2 regions of the Streptomyces sp. NPDC055506 genome follow, and region 2 is predicted to be linked to the other one. Evidence: riboswitches for the same ligand, from Rfam matches in the RefSeq annotation. Region 2 holds a riboswitch; the other holds the start of a gene.
The links. Region 2 has a riboswitch for glycine ahead of gcvP (aminomethyl-transferring glycine dehydrogenase). Riboswitches for the same ligand answer to the same signal wherever they lie in the genome.
Positions count from the first base shown of each region.

Region 1: linked by a shared signal. The riboswitch ahead of gcvT (glycine cleavage system aminomethyltransferase GcvT) and the one ahead of gcvP (aminomethyl-transferring glycine dehydrogenase) in region 2 are both predicted to bind glycine.

Region 1 covers NZ_JBSHKH010000207.1:1,487-4,885, forward strand. The annotation lists gene gcvH (glycine cleavage system protein GcvH) at 1-331, opposite strand, end outside; gene gcvT (glycine cleavage system aminomethyltransferase GcvT) at 456-1,577, opposite strand; glycine riboswitch at 1,616-1,741, opposite strand; glycine riboswitch at 1,743-1,843, opposite strand; gene ACWIF2_RS38975 (AAA family ATPase) at 2,026-2,694, shown strand; gene ACWIF2_RS38980 (enhanced serine sensitivity protein SseB) at 3,216-3,399, shown strand, end outside.
Region 2 covers NZ_JBSHKH010000005.1:10,092-13,490, reverse strand. The annotation lists gene gcvP (aminomethyl-transferring glycine dehydrogenase) at 1-1,945, opposite strand, end outside; glycine riboswitch at 2,122-2,217, opposite strand; gene ACWIF2_RS03245 (PRC-barrel domain-containing protein) at 2,331-2,705, shown strand; partial or broken gene ACWIF2_RS03240 (DNA polymerase IV) at 2,624-3,399, opposite strand, start outside.

The DNA.
Region 1 (3,399 bases), on a different contig from region 2:
CCGGCTCGTCCGTGACGCGCACCTTGAACAGCCAGCCGCCCTCGAAGGGGGCCGAGTTCACCAGCGACGGGTCGTTCACGACGTCCTCGTTGACCTCGGTGACCTCGCCGGAGACGGGGGAGTAGAGGTCGGACACCGACTTGGTCGACTCCAGCTCGCCGCAGGTCTCGCCCGCGGACAAGGTGGCGCCGACCTCCGGGAGCTGGACGAAGACGACGTCGCCGAGCGCGTTCGCCGCGTGCTCCGTGATGCCGATCGTCGAGACGCCGTCCTCGGCGCCCGACAGCCACTCGTGCTCCTTGCTGTAACGCAGCTCTTTGGGGTTGCTCATGGCCTGGATTCTCCTGTACGCGCGGGAGTGCTGATGAAGGGGACCGCTGGTGAGCGGGGGTGAGATGCCCGGGACCGCGGTGACGGCCCGCGGCCGGTGTCTGCTTCTGGCGCTTGGCCAGTCTCTACTTCTGGCGCTTGTAGAACGGCAGCGCCACGACCTCGTACGGCTCGTGACTGCCCCGGATGTCCACGGCCACACCGGGTGTGCCGGGGGCCGCGTGCGCGGGGTCGACGTACGCCATCGCGATCGGCTTGCCGAGCGTGGGGGAGGGGGCGCCGGAGGTGACCTCGCCGATCACCTCGCCGCCGGTGACGACCGGGTACCCGGCGCGCGGGACCCTACGGCCCTCGGCGACGAGGCCGACCAGGACGCGGGGCGGGTTCTGCTCGGCGCGGGCGGCGGCCTCCGTCAGGGCCTCGCGGCCCACGAAGTCGCCCTCCTTCTCGAACTTCACCACCCGGCCGAGCCCGGCGTCGAAGGGCGTCAGGGAGGTGTTGAGCTCGTGCCCGTACAGCGGCATGCCCGCCTCGAGGCGCAGCGTGTCGCGGCAGGACAGCCCGCACGGGACCAGACCGGCGCCCTCGCCCGCCTTGGTCAGGGCCTGCCACAGCTCGACGGCGTGCTCCGGCTTCACGAACAGCTCGAAGCCGTCCTCGCCGGTGTACCCGGTGCGGGCGATGAGGGCCGGGACGCCCGCGACGGTGCCGGGCAGCCCGGCGTAGTACTTCAGGCCGTCGAGGTCGGCGTCGGTCAGGGACTTCAGGATCCCCGGGGACTCCGGGCCCTGCACGGCGAGCAGCGCGTAGGCGTCCCGGTCGTCGCGCACCTCGGCGTCGAAGCCGGCGGAACGTTCCACCAGGGCGTCCAGAACCACCTGGGCGTTGGAGGCGTTGGCCACGACCATGTACTCGGTGTCGGCCAGCCGATACACGATCAGGTCGTCGAGGATGCCGCCGTCGGCCTGGCAGATCATGGTGTAGCGGGCGCGGCCGGGCTTGACCCCGCCGATGTTGCCGACCAGGGCGTGGTCGAGGAGGGCGGCGGCCCCCGGCCCGGTGACGGTGATCTCCCCCATGTGGGAGAGGTCGAACAGCCCGGCCTTCGTGCGCACCGCGTTGTGCTCGTCACGCTCGGAGCCGTACCGCAGGGGCATGTCCCAGCCGGCGAAGTCGGTCATCGTCGCACCGAGGACACGATGCAGGGCATCGAGCGCGGTGTGGCGGAGTTCTCCTGTACTGCTCATACGTCGGTCGTCTCCAAGGGCATGACGGGCGAGGTCGTTCCTCCCCATCTGTCATCGGAACCTGAGAGGTTCGCCATGACCACACGGGACACGGCTTGCACCTTGGGTGGAGCCACGCCACTCCCCGGACTCCGGAGAAGGGTGCGGCCCGCTTTTCAGATGTGCCTCGCCCGCGCGGTAACGGGGCCTGAGAGATTCAAGGGAGGGACTTGCTCCTTCGGCGCCCCAGCGTCGGACGGTGCTGGGGACTCTCCCGCGCGGATTCAAACGGCCGGTATGCAGTTGGCGCGCACATCATTGCACGCATCGTCGCGGGGTGGCAGGGGGACCACCCTGTAGCAGGCCTGTTGCAGGAAGAGGACTAAAACCAGAGACATCGGGCATTACCTTCTCTTTACACTCGGCGGGCATGGGACTCCGTACCTGGCCCCAGGGGAGGACGATCACGGTGAACAGGACCACCGCGTACGCCACGACATCGGGCATCGCGCTGCCCGAGCAGCCGACCGCTCCGGTGCGCGCGGCCTGCGGCCCGCAGCCGGTGCCGGTCGTCCGCGATCTGCGCGAGCGCGCCGGCCGCGGCCCGCACGCGCTGCTGTTCGGCCCCCGCGACCTCGTCGTGGTCACGGGCCTGCCGGGCAGCGGCAAGTCCACGCTGATGCGGCGCACCGTGCCGGGCCGGCGCATCGACTCCCAGGACACCCGCGACCACTGGGACCGCCGCATGCCGCGCGCCCTGCCGTACGCGGTCTACCGCCCGCTCGTCCGCCTCGCCCACTACGCCGGGCTGCGCCGCGCCCTGCGCACCGGAGAGGGCGTGGTCGTGCACGACTGCGGTACCCAGGCCTGGGTCCGCCGCTGGCTCGCCCGTGAGGCCCGCCGCCGGGGCGGCACGCTGCATCTGCTGATGCTCGACGTCACCCCCGAGCAGGCACTGGCCGGCCAGCGCGACCGCGGCCGCGGCGTCTCGCGGTACGCCTTCCTGCGCCACCGCGCGGCCACCACCCGCCTGCTGCGAGAGGTGGAGCGCGGCGAACTCCCCACGGGCTGCGGCTCGGCGATCCTCGCCGACCGCGACGCGGCGAACACCCTGCACCGCATCGCCTTCGCGGGCTGACGGCCCGGGCCCGTGAACCGGCACGGACGGTGAGGGCTGTCCGCGCGGCCGGCGGCTCTGGTCACAGGGCCGGCGACAGTGGTCGGTGAGCCGTGTTCGTGGGGCCGGCGGCCTTGGCTGGCCAGCCGTGTCCATGGGGCTGGCGGCGCTGGTGGGTGGGTCGTGTTCGTGGGGCCGGCGGTCTTGGTTGGTCAGCCGTGTCCATGGGGCTGGCGGCGCTGGTGGGTGGGCCGTGTTCGCGGGGCCGGCGGTCTCGGTTGGTCAGCTGTGTCATGAGGCTGACGGCCGCGGATGGTGAATCGTGTTCGGGGGGCAGGCGGCACCGGTCAGTGGGCCGTGTTCATGGGCTGGCGGCGCTGGTCAGTGGGCTGTGTTCATCGGCAGGCAGCCGCGGCCGCTCAGCCCGAAAGCGCGGGCCGGTCGCCCCTGGCCCCGCGTCGTGGTTCACGGGGTGGCCGTCCCCCGTTCCCGAGCCGCTAGCCTTTGGGCCACAGCAGTGGTTTCAGGCAGGCGGTAGGCAGATGGACTTCCCGGCGGACTTCTCCGCGGACTTCCCGGCGCAGACGCAGACACACCCGCACGGCGGATGGCCCGGCAACGAGCTGGAGGAGGTGCTCTCGGCCTCCCTCGGCGCAGGCCCCTCGGCCGGCGGGCGGATCGTCGAGGTGCTCGGCCGGAGCTTCGTGTGGATCCCGCTCCCCAACG
Region 2 (3,399 bases):
CGGCCAGCTCGTCACGGTGCTGCTCGATCTTCGCCCGCAGGTCCTCGACGTCGATCTCGCCGTCCTCCGCGGTCTTCACGACGACGACCTTCATGCCCGCCATCACCGCGCTCGCGGCGTTGGTGCCGTGCGCGGACGACGGGATCAGGCACACGGTGCGCTGCGCTTCCCCGTTGGCCCGGTGGTACCCGCGTACGGCGAGCAGACCGGCCAGCTCGCCCTGCGAGCCGGCGTTCGGCTGGAGGGACACCTTGTCGTACCCGGTGACCTCGGCAAGACGTTCCTCAAGCTCGTGGATGAGCGTGAGGTAGCCCTCGGCCTGCGCCGCGGGGGCGAACGGGTGCAGCTGCCCGAACTCGGGCCAGGTGACCGGCTCCATCTCCGTGGTCGCGTTGAGCTTCATGGTGCAGGAGCCCAGCGGGATCATGCCGCGGTCGAGCGCGTAGTCACGGTCGGCCAGCCGGCGCAGATAGCGCAGCATGGCGGTCTCGGAGCGGTACTGGTGGAAGACCGGGTGCGTCATGTACTCGTCGGACCGCAGCAGGGCGCCCGGAAGCCCGTCCTCCGTTGCGGCGTCCAGCGCCTCGACGACACCCTCGACCCCGAACGCGGCCCATACGGCACGCAGCTGGGCCCGCGTCGTGGTCTCGTCGCAGGAGATCGAGACCAGGTCGGCGTCGACGAGACGCAGGTTGACCCCGTTCCGCTCCGCGGCGGTCACGACCTCTGCGGCCCGGCCCTCGACACGCACGGTCAGGGTGTCGAAGTAGGCGCCGTGCACGACCTCGACACCGCCGTTCGCGAGCCCGGCGGCGAGGACCGTGGCGTACCGGTGGGTGCGCCGCGCGATGCTCCTGAGGCCCTCGGGCCCGTGGTACACGGCGTACATGCCGGCCATCACGGCGAGCAGCACCTGGGCGGTACAGATGTTGCTGGTGGCCTTCTCACGACGGATGTGCTGCTCACGCGTCTGCAGCGCCAGCCGGTAGGCCTTGTTCCCGTCGGCGTCCACGGACACGCCGACGAGCCGCCCGGGCAGGCTGCGCGCCATCTTCTCCCCGACGGCCATGTAACCGGCGTGCGGTCCGCCGAAGCCCATCGGCACACCGAACCGCTGTGTCGTCCCGACCGCGATGTCCGCGCCGAGCTCCCCGGGCGACTTCAGCAGGGCCAGCGCGAGCAGATCGGCGGCGACGGTGACGAGCGCCCCGAGCTCGTGCGCCTGGTCGATGACCGGCTTGATGTCCCGTACGGCTCCGGAGGCGCCCGGGTACTGGATCAGCACGCCGTTGATCTCGCGCTCGGCGATCTCGGCGGGGATGCCGGCACTGAGATCGGCGACGACGACCTCGACTCCGGTCGGCTCGGCCCGGGTCTCGATCACGGCGATGGTCTGCGGCAGCGCGTCCGCGTCGACCAGGAACAGGCCCTTCTTGTTCTTGCCCAGCCGCCGCGACAGGGCCATGGCCTCGGCCGCAGCGGTGCCCTCGTCGAGCAGGGAGGCGCCGGAGGTCGGCAGTCCGGTCAGGTCGGCGACCATGGTCTGGAAGTTGAGCAGCGCCTCGAGCCGGCCCTGCGAGATCTCCGGCTGGTAGGGCGTGTAAGCCGTGTACCAGGACGGGTTCTCCATGACGTTGCGCATGACCACCGGCGGCGTGAACGTGCCGTAGTAGCCGAGCCCGATCATGGAGCCGAGGACCTGGTTGCGGTCGGCGAGGGAGCGCAGCTCGGCGATCACCTCGGCCTCGCTGCGGGCGCCCGGCAGGTCCAGTGCCTCGGCGCTCTTGATCACGGCCGGGACGGCGGCGGCCGTCAGCTCGTCCAGCGAGCCGTAGCCGACGTGCGCGAGCATCTTGGCGCACGCCTCGTGGTCGGGGCCGATGTGGCGCTGCTCGAAGGGGACTGCCTCTTCGAGCTCGGAGAGCGGAATGCGATGGGCGGTCATATGCGGAGGCCTCCTGGTCTGACACGACCTTCGAGGGGCACCACGGCACGGGTACCCGGACGGCCTCCCCCTCTGTCATGTCAACCTGAGAGCTTCACCGGATCGCCCGAAGGCCTCCGGCTTTCACCGTCGGTGAGAGCGGAAGCCGTGACATCCGCCCTGCTTTCCAGAGTGACCTCGTCCGTGCGGTACGTGAGCCTGAGAGATTCCGGGGAGGATTTGCTCCTTCGGCGCCTCCGATGGTGTCTGGAGGACTCTCCCGCACGGGGTCAGCAGCCGTTGTCAGCCTACCAGCGCGTCCCACGCACGAACCTTCGAGTGGCCGCCTCCTCGATTGTGCCGTTTTGTAGTGGTTACGGATGAGTTGCGACCATGTGGAGGGCCCGTGCGAACCGATATCGATCCGCGCAACCTGATCGGCCGCAAGGCGTTCGACCGCAACGGGACCAGGATCGGCACGATCGACGAGGTGTACCTCGACGACGCCACCGGCGTGCCGGAGTGGGCGGCCATACGGACCGGCCTGTTCAGCCGGGACGCCTTCGTCCCCCTCGAGCCCAGCGAACTGATCGACGGCGCCCTCCACGTGCCCTTCGACCGCGCCCTCATCAAGGACGCCCCCGACTTCGGTGTGGGCCGTCACCTCTCCCCGGAGCAGGAACTGCAGCTCTACCACCACTACGGCCTCGACGTCGCCGCCCCTCCCCCGCTCCAGGACCACGACTTCGGCAAACTGGCAGGCACCGACGAGACGGCCTGAAGCCCCTGGCGAGCCGCCTAAGGGGCGGCGGAGCGCAGCCCCACACCCCCGGAGTCACCATCCGGCCCATCGCCCCCCTCCGGCTCTCGTAACACCAGAGGCAACGGATCCGCCGGCTCCAGCTCCGGATCGTCGACCCGGAAGGTCCGCACCCGCCCGGGCTCCGAGTCGGGCGTCTCGAACCGCACGGTGACCCGCCCCAGGCCGCTGCCCTGCACCCACCCGTGCCCGAACCCGGCGTGCCGCACATCGTGCCCGGCGGGCCAACGCCGCTCGGCCGGCGCGGGCTGCTCCTCGACCGGCCCCGCGGCGTGCTCCTCGACCGGGCCCTCCGCGACCGCCCGCTGACCGGCCGCCTGCGCGAACAGGTCCTCCTGTGTGTAGTCGGCGAGCCCGCTCACGCCCACCCCGAGCAGCCGCACACCGCCCGTCGTGTCGACCGAGTCCAACAGTCTGGCCGCCGCCTCACGGATCACCCCGGGATCGTCCGTCGGCCCCCGCAGCGTCTCGGAACGGGTGCGCGTCGAGAAGTCGTACCGCCGCACCTTCAGCACGATGGTCCGCCCGGACAGCCCGGCCTCGCGCAGCCGCCGCACACAGCGGTCGGCGAGCCGCCGCACCTCCAGCCCGACCCGCAGCCGGTCGTGGATGTCCACGTCGTAGGTGTCCTCGACCGACACCGACTTCGCCTCCC